DNA from 2 places in the Limosilactobacillus agrestimuris genome. Region 1 is predicted to be linked to the other one. Evidence: predicted binding sites of a transcription regulator. Region 1 holds the regulator's gene; the other holds the start of a gene.
What was found. Region 1 encodes NrdR, which represses ribonucleotide reductase genes. Its sites were predicted from a motif close to ACACNATATATNGTGT; they were not measured.
Positions count from the first base shown of each region.

Region 2: pnuC (nicotinamide riboside transporter PnuC) is a predicted target of NrdR. The motif match lies at 1,887-1,902, and genes of this name have one in related genera.

Region 1 covers NZ_CALPCW010000004.1:79,701-83,129, forward strand. Annotated here, with positions in the region: gene NFR46_RS04180 (replication initiation and membrane attachment family protein) at 1-1,299, opposite strand, end outside; gene nrdR (transcriptional regulator NrdR) at 1,317-1,781, opposite strand; gene coaE (dephospho-CoA kinase) at 1,824-2,429, opposite strand; gene mutM (DNA-formamidopyrimidine glycosylase) at 2,422-3,264, opposite strand; gene polA (DNA polymerase I) at 3,278-3,429, opposite strand, start outside.
Region 2 covers NZ_CALPCW010000001.1:28,422-31,850, forward strand. Annotated here, with positions in the region: gene NFR46_RS00145 (sensor histidine kinase) at 1-301, opposite strand, end outside; gene NFR46_RS00150 (response regulator transcription factor) at 291-974, opposite strand; gene pnuC (nicotinamide riboside transporter PnuC) at 1,076-1,828, opposite strand; gene greA (transcription elongation factor GreA) at 2,050-2,568, opposite strand; gene NFR46_RS00165 (hypothetical protein) at 2,676-3,429, shown strand, end outside.

The sequences.
Region 1 (3,429 bases):
TTCACTCTTCTTTTCATCCTCTTTAGTCCAAGCTGGCATCTCCTCACGAACGGTTACGGTCCGTTGACGGTAATAGTTTGCCGAACGCTTCGAGTGTTGCTGTGTTTTCTTATTGTTAAAGTTGTGAATATGTTCCAAAGCTTCCTCAGCTGTTGCTACGCCTGCACGCATCCAGTTATTAGCAATTGCGTTAACATAATTTGCCTGAAGAGTTGAACGCTCGAGTGATGCAATTACGTACCAAGAAAGGACATTCACTACTCCTGCATCTAGCTGCTGTTCTTGGATCAAGCTCCGAATTATTGCTCGCTCACCGGAAGTTACAAAGCCTCCCATTTGTTGCTTTAATTGTTGGAGAAAAGTAATCGGTGCGTAATACTTACATGTTTCAATCAATTGCTGCTCTTCTTGAGAAAAACTTACTAATGATTTTGCTGCTTTTTCTGCCCCAACACTTTCTTTACTGGATTTTTTGGCATCGATCCGATACTTTTCGGCAATAATCTTTTTTAATCTCCGTGACTGAATTTTGTTTGTCGCTAAGTCTGTTGACTGGGTAAGCAACCGCGCCATTGTTGGTTCATCTATTCCATAAAGCTGGTGTTCAACTTGAATCAACTCCCGGTTAGCATCTAAATCAGTTTCAGTAATTGGTTGGTTTCTTAGCAATTGAACTAAAGTTGGCCAATCAAAATTGATAGAAGCTATTTTTTTCATCGGTTGCTTTTCGTCCACTAACGATTTCCGGGCAGAACTAATTTCCACTGGCAAATGGGTTATTTGCTGTTCATCAACATGAAAAACATCAAAGAAATTATGCGTAATTTCTTTCAGAGAAGATTGAAAACCTTCTAACGTGTACCGATTTGCAAACTTTCTTAGTTCCTTAAAGCGACTTTCTCCAACAGCATCCAAGAGTAATACGCTTAAAAGATTATCATTGATAAATTCAGTTGGCGTAATTGTTGGTTGAAGTTCATACACAAATAACTCACCAAGTTGGTCCGTTTGGTGAAAGGTTCGTAACATCCCAACAGCCTCTAATCGTTGAACCGCTTCGACTGCATCATGACGTCCAGCATTTAATTGGATCAACAATTGTGATTGCAGCTGTCGCTCACTAATTACTGGTCTTTCATTCATTTGTGAGTGCAGTGCATGAAACATTGCAAAAGAAGTCGGGCCTAAAATTGGCTGGTAAAAAAGGTCAAAAACATTTTCATCAAAGTTTGACCACCGATAGCTAGCAGTAACAATATATCCAGCACTTGGATCAAATATTGATTTAGCTTCAGTCATTTTGGCCTCGTTCCCCTTTACTTTTTATCATTACTTTTCATCATTGATTCAAGTTCATTCATAAAGGCATCGACATCCTTAAACTGCCGATAAACACTCGCAAAGCGAATATAAGCAATCTCGTCAACGTCTTTTAATTCTTGCATGACAAATTTACCAATAACTTGACTAGAAACCTCGTTTTCGCCAAGACTACGAACTTCCTTTTCAATCTTATCAGTTACTTTGGTTAAACGCTCCATGCTAACAGGACGTTTTTCTGCTGATCTAACAATTCCATTCAGGATCTTTTGCCGACTAAACTCCTGACGCGTCCCGTCCTTTTTGATTACTAACAATGGGGTTTCTTCATACCGCTCAAAGGTAGTGAACCTGAAACCACAGTGAATACATTCACGACGACGCCTAATAAAAGTTCCGTCTTCACTTGGCCGACTGTCTACAACACGTGAACCATTTTTATGACAGTGTGGACAACGCAATTCCCCTTCCTCCTTACTTACTCATAAATAAGTTTCATTTTATCATAACTTATGATGGTGCATTTGATCAATCAAGTTGGCAACTTGCCGTTTTAATTCATCCCGATTACCACTATTATCAATTACAATATCAGCCAGTCTCTTTTTCTTTGCTAACGACATCTGCGAATTAATCCTTTGCTCTGCTTCAAACTGCGAATAACCATTTCGTTGCATCAAACGCTGAAGTTGCGTTTGTCGATCAACTACTACCACTATAACTAGATCACAGTCATTAGCATAATTAGCTTCAAATAGTAATGGAATATCAAGAATAACATACGGAATATGCTGCTTTTGATAATGCTTTATTTGCCGCCAAATTTCATCACAAATTAATGGTTGCATCACCATATTCAATTTATCTAGCTTCTCTTGATCGTTAAAAACAAGGGCCCCTAAAGCTTGCCGATTTAATGTTTGATCAGGATTAAGAATTTGTTTACCAAATACCGTAATTAATTGTTCCCACCCTTTCGAATGAGCAGCTTGTAATTGGCGGGTAATTTGATCCGCATCAATTATGGGGTAACCACTTAACCTTAATAGGTTACTAACGGTTGATTTACCGCTTGCAATTCCTCCAGTCAGTCCTATTATCTTAGTCATTTTCATTCTCCAATAATGGCTGACAGTGAGGACAGAAAGTTGTTCCACGTTGATTTACCTTAATCTTAACCATTTTCGTTCCACAACGCGGACAACGATCGCCACTGCGACCATACGCATTTAATTGTTCTTGGAAAGCCCCTGCATCACCAAATGCATTTTTAAATGTATGGACTGTTGTTCCCTTATATTTAGTTGCCGTCGCTAATTCTTTAATAATATTATCATGAAGAACTTGGATTTGATCCTTCGTTAAGGTATTGGCCGGCTGTTCGGGATTTATTTCACTCATCCAAAGGACTTCATCAACATAGATGTTGCCTAGCCCAGCAACATGCCGTTGGTTAAGCAAAAATGGTTTTATTTTTCCGCGACTACGCCGTAAAATCTTTTCGAAGTAGTCAAGCTTAAAATCTGCAACAGTTGGTTCAGGGCCGATTGTTTTCAACCCACCAACCGTCATTTCCTCACCAGTTTTCACTAACGTCATTCGACCAAACTTTCGGGTATCCCGATAACAAAGCTCTGTTCCGTCAGTAAATTTAAAAACGACATGAGTATGTTTATCAACTGGCGCATTTACAGGTTGAGTATAGTAGCTTCCTTCCATCCGTAAATGAGAAACCATTGTCAAATCATTGCTAAAACGAAAGAGGAGGTACTTACCGCGACGATCAATTGTTTCAATAGTCTGCCCAATTAACGATTGGCGAAATTCTTCAACATCATTCGTAATCGTTTTACCATAATGGACATCAATCCCATTTATTTTTCGGCCAGCTGCAATCTTCAGCAAGCCACGACGGACTGTTTCAACTTCCGGTAATTCAGGCATTTTAACTACCTCCCTACTTTTTTAAATCATACCAAGTATCACCATATTTACTATCAACCTTTAGGGGAACAGAAAGTTTCACAGCAGAATCCATTACATCTGGAACTAGTTTACTCAATACCGGAATTTCTTCCTTTGGTGCCTCAAAGACCAATTCGTCATGAA
Region 2 (3,429 bases), on a different contig from region 1:
AATGATCGCTTTTCCGTCGTTGTAACTTATTAGTGTGGAGAAGTTGAGCTTCAATTGGAGTGTTTGCGAGGATGTCCTGTTCCTTAGTGATTGCTTTTAGCCGTTTAGCAGATTGGTAGCTGTTGATGAAGAACCAGATTACTAGGAAGGGTAAGCTAAAGCGAATAACGTCCCAGAAAAAGCTTTGGGGGATGTAGTACAAAATTGTTAAGAGCTTAATAATCCCGAGAAGAAAAAGGTAAACAATGGTAAGTGGTAAAAATGACTTTAATTGGTAGAACCAGAATTTTTTATTTTGCATGACGGGTCACCAACCGATAGCCAATTCCACGTTCAGTTCGCAGATTATCATTCAAATTGACAGTTGCTAGTTTAGACCGCAGTCGACTGATATTAACGTTTAAAGTATTATCATTAAGGAATTTACCACCCTGCCAAAGCCATTCAAGAAGTTGCTCCTTAGTAACCGTTTGATTTAGGTGGGTAATAAGGACGCTGAGAAGGGCGCTTTCAGTGGGAGATAATTGAACAGTTCCCTTGGGTGTCGTTAGTTCATTAGTGAGTGAATTAAGATCATTCGTGTCCCAATTGAGGCTGTCCACATTGCCCGGTTCCTGACTTCTCCGGAGAAGCGCCTGGATTTTAGCTAGCAGGACAGCAGTAGAAAAGGGCTTCATGATGTAATCGTCAGCTCCAGAGGCGATTGCGTGCATAATATTACTATCAATATCCGCTGCTGAAATAACAATAATCGGTGCTTTTGTAATTTGCCGCACAGCACTAATCCAATAAAAACCGTCAAAAGTTGGTAGGGTAATATCAAATAAGATTAGGTCAGGGTCAGCTTCTTCCACTTCGTCCGCCACGTGATCCCAATTTTTAACGGTGATGATTGTGTGTTTCCATTTTGCTAATTCAGTTCTGATCGTTTTGAGAATTGTGGGATTGTCTTCCACAACGAATACTTTAGCCATTTTTGAACCCCCAAAAAAGTCAAATAACTAATCAGATCATACATTAAGAAAATCCCCAACTCAAATCACAAGGACCTGAGTTGGGGACTAGTAAGTTTATGTTAAGCTTGAGTATTTAAGTTAGCAGAGTACTTAGCTTCTTCTTTTTCAAGCCGGGCACGTTCACGCTTGTTGTACCATGGTGAAATAGTGAAGGCTAAGACATCATTGATGATGTAAACCATACTGTTAACGGCCATTGCTAATGAAGCATCACCTTGGGCAAATGTGATTCCCCAAAGAACCATCTGGAAGATTCCGGAAGCCAACCACCAGAAGTATTGGTTGTTGTACCGGAGGAAACAGATAACACCAGCAGTTAAACTAATTGAGAAGCTAATAGCATCGATCCATGGCCGTGGATCGTTAGTTAAAGCACCGATCAGGTAACCAGAAACAAGGTAAACAGCAATTGTTGAAAGAATTGCAATGACCCAAGTTTTACCGGTGAATTTCCGGATTTTGGAGACCATGTTTATATTCCAATTAGCAGAAAGCAGGACTGGAATATCTAGAGTAACAACGTAAGCAAGCTGTTCACCAATACTGAGATAGTTTTTGGCGCTGAAACCAACAATGATAAAACAGATAGCAGAGAGGATTCCCAACCAACCGTTAACGGATTTAGCAGCATTAATTGCTAAGATACAAAGAACTCCCAGTGTTGTTCCGATAAAGGTAATTACCGTGATCCAGGTAATTTTATCGTTTACCAAGGTCATTACCTGACAGCCAAGGCTGAAGAAAAACAGGTAGTAGTTTTGTTGAGGCCAACCCTTAAGCTGGTGAGCGAGAAAGTGTAAATAGTTCTTCATTACTCAAAGTCTCCTATATCAATATATTGTGTCCACGTTAAATGAATAAAAACAAAAAATACAATATGTTGTGGACAACGTGCGAACGCAACGAGATCTAGTATAGCATTCTTCGCTAGCGAAACAAGCAGAAAAACAGCCGATTAATCAGTCGATATTTGCCTTAATTAGGTTAGTGCAGGGGGCCGAGTTAATTTCAAAATATTTTTTCCAAAACTGGTTTAAACTGATTCCTCAGGTGAGGTTAATCGAACGGCTAAAATTTTAACCTGGTAGGTAGACTGTGGTGCCTGAACGGAAACTGTCTGCCCAACTTTTTGATGCAGTAGTGCTTGTCCAAGCGGTGAGTCAAATGAAATCTTTTGCTTTTGCAAATCAGCTTCTTGCTTACCAACAATCGTATAGTCGACCCGTTCATCATCGTCTATAAATTGAAGGGTGACTGTAGTTCCAAGATCGATGGTTTGTGAGTCAGTAGGTTTGATGATTTCCGCATATTGAAGTTGCTTATTTAAGTAGCGCAACCGGCTTTCCAAATGACGCAATTCACGCTTAGCTGTACTATACTCGGTGTTTTCTGATAAGTCACCAAGAGCTCGGGCGGCTTTTAATTGAGCAATCTTGGCGGGACGCTGTGCTTGCAGCTTTTCGATTTCCTGCTCAATTTCGTGATAGCCGGTTGGTGTCATTTTTTGAAAATATACGTGAGCCATTGCTTCTTGGATCTTTTTACGTTGCATTAAAAATCGCTCCTTGTCGTCTTGCTGGCGGCCTAATTAATTGTTCATCTGTAATTATGATATGATAGAGAAGATAATTCAATTTTTGATGGAGGAATAATTGGGAAATGAGCGAACAGGAAGAACATATTAAAGGGTTCTTAAATTCGTCCACGTATGACCAGTTATCTGCTAATCAGCAGAAACATGCTCAAAATATTTTGACCCGGTTCAATAAGTATATGACCGAAGAGCACCAACTGGATGATACCGCGTGGACACCCCAAGCGGTTCAACAAGTAATGGTTGGTCAATTTATTGCTGATCCAGCGTTAACTAATTCGTTTGGAATTGCCGTGTCACCAGTGCTGAAGGCTTATCAAAAGTTCTTGGGGAATAAGCAATTAGGTGCAATTGAAAATGCCATTGATGATCAACGACCAATGATGAATAAGTGTCGAAAAGCACACCAAACATTAGCTGAAATGAATGGTCAGCCGGAGAAAAAAGCTTCAATAGCGAAGAAAACTGTTGCAAAGACGGCAACCCAGAAAGGGCAAAAGACAACTAGTGAAGAAGTACAACAACCAAGCGCACCAGCAAAGTTGATCCCAGCCGGCAAAATGAAGCAGGAAATTTCTCGGATCAAAAAAGAAGTTGCAACTGCTCCAGAATTTAAGGGGAAAGACCTTAGCATTGCTGATCAGCAGTACTTGGTAGTTGAATTCTTACAATTAATGTACCAAGAATGTCACCAGGGCCTAAATCAATGGCGCTTCAATGACTTGCAATTGGTATTGGGGATGATGATGCCATTAGATCCTAACATTACTAAGCTAGAGATCTTAAACATTGTTCCAACTGCCCAAGCATTGTTTGACT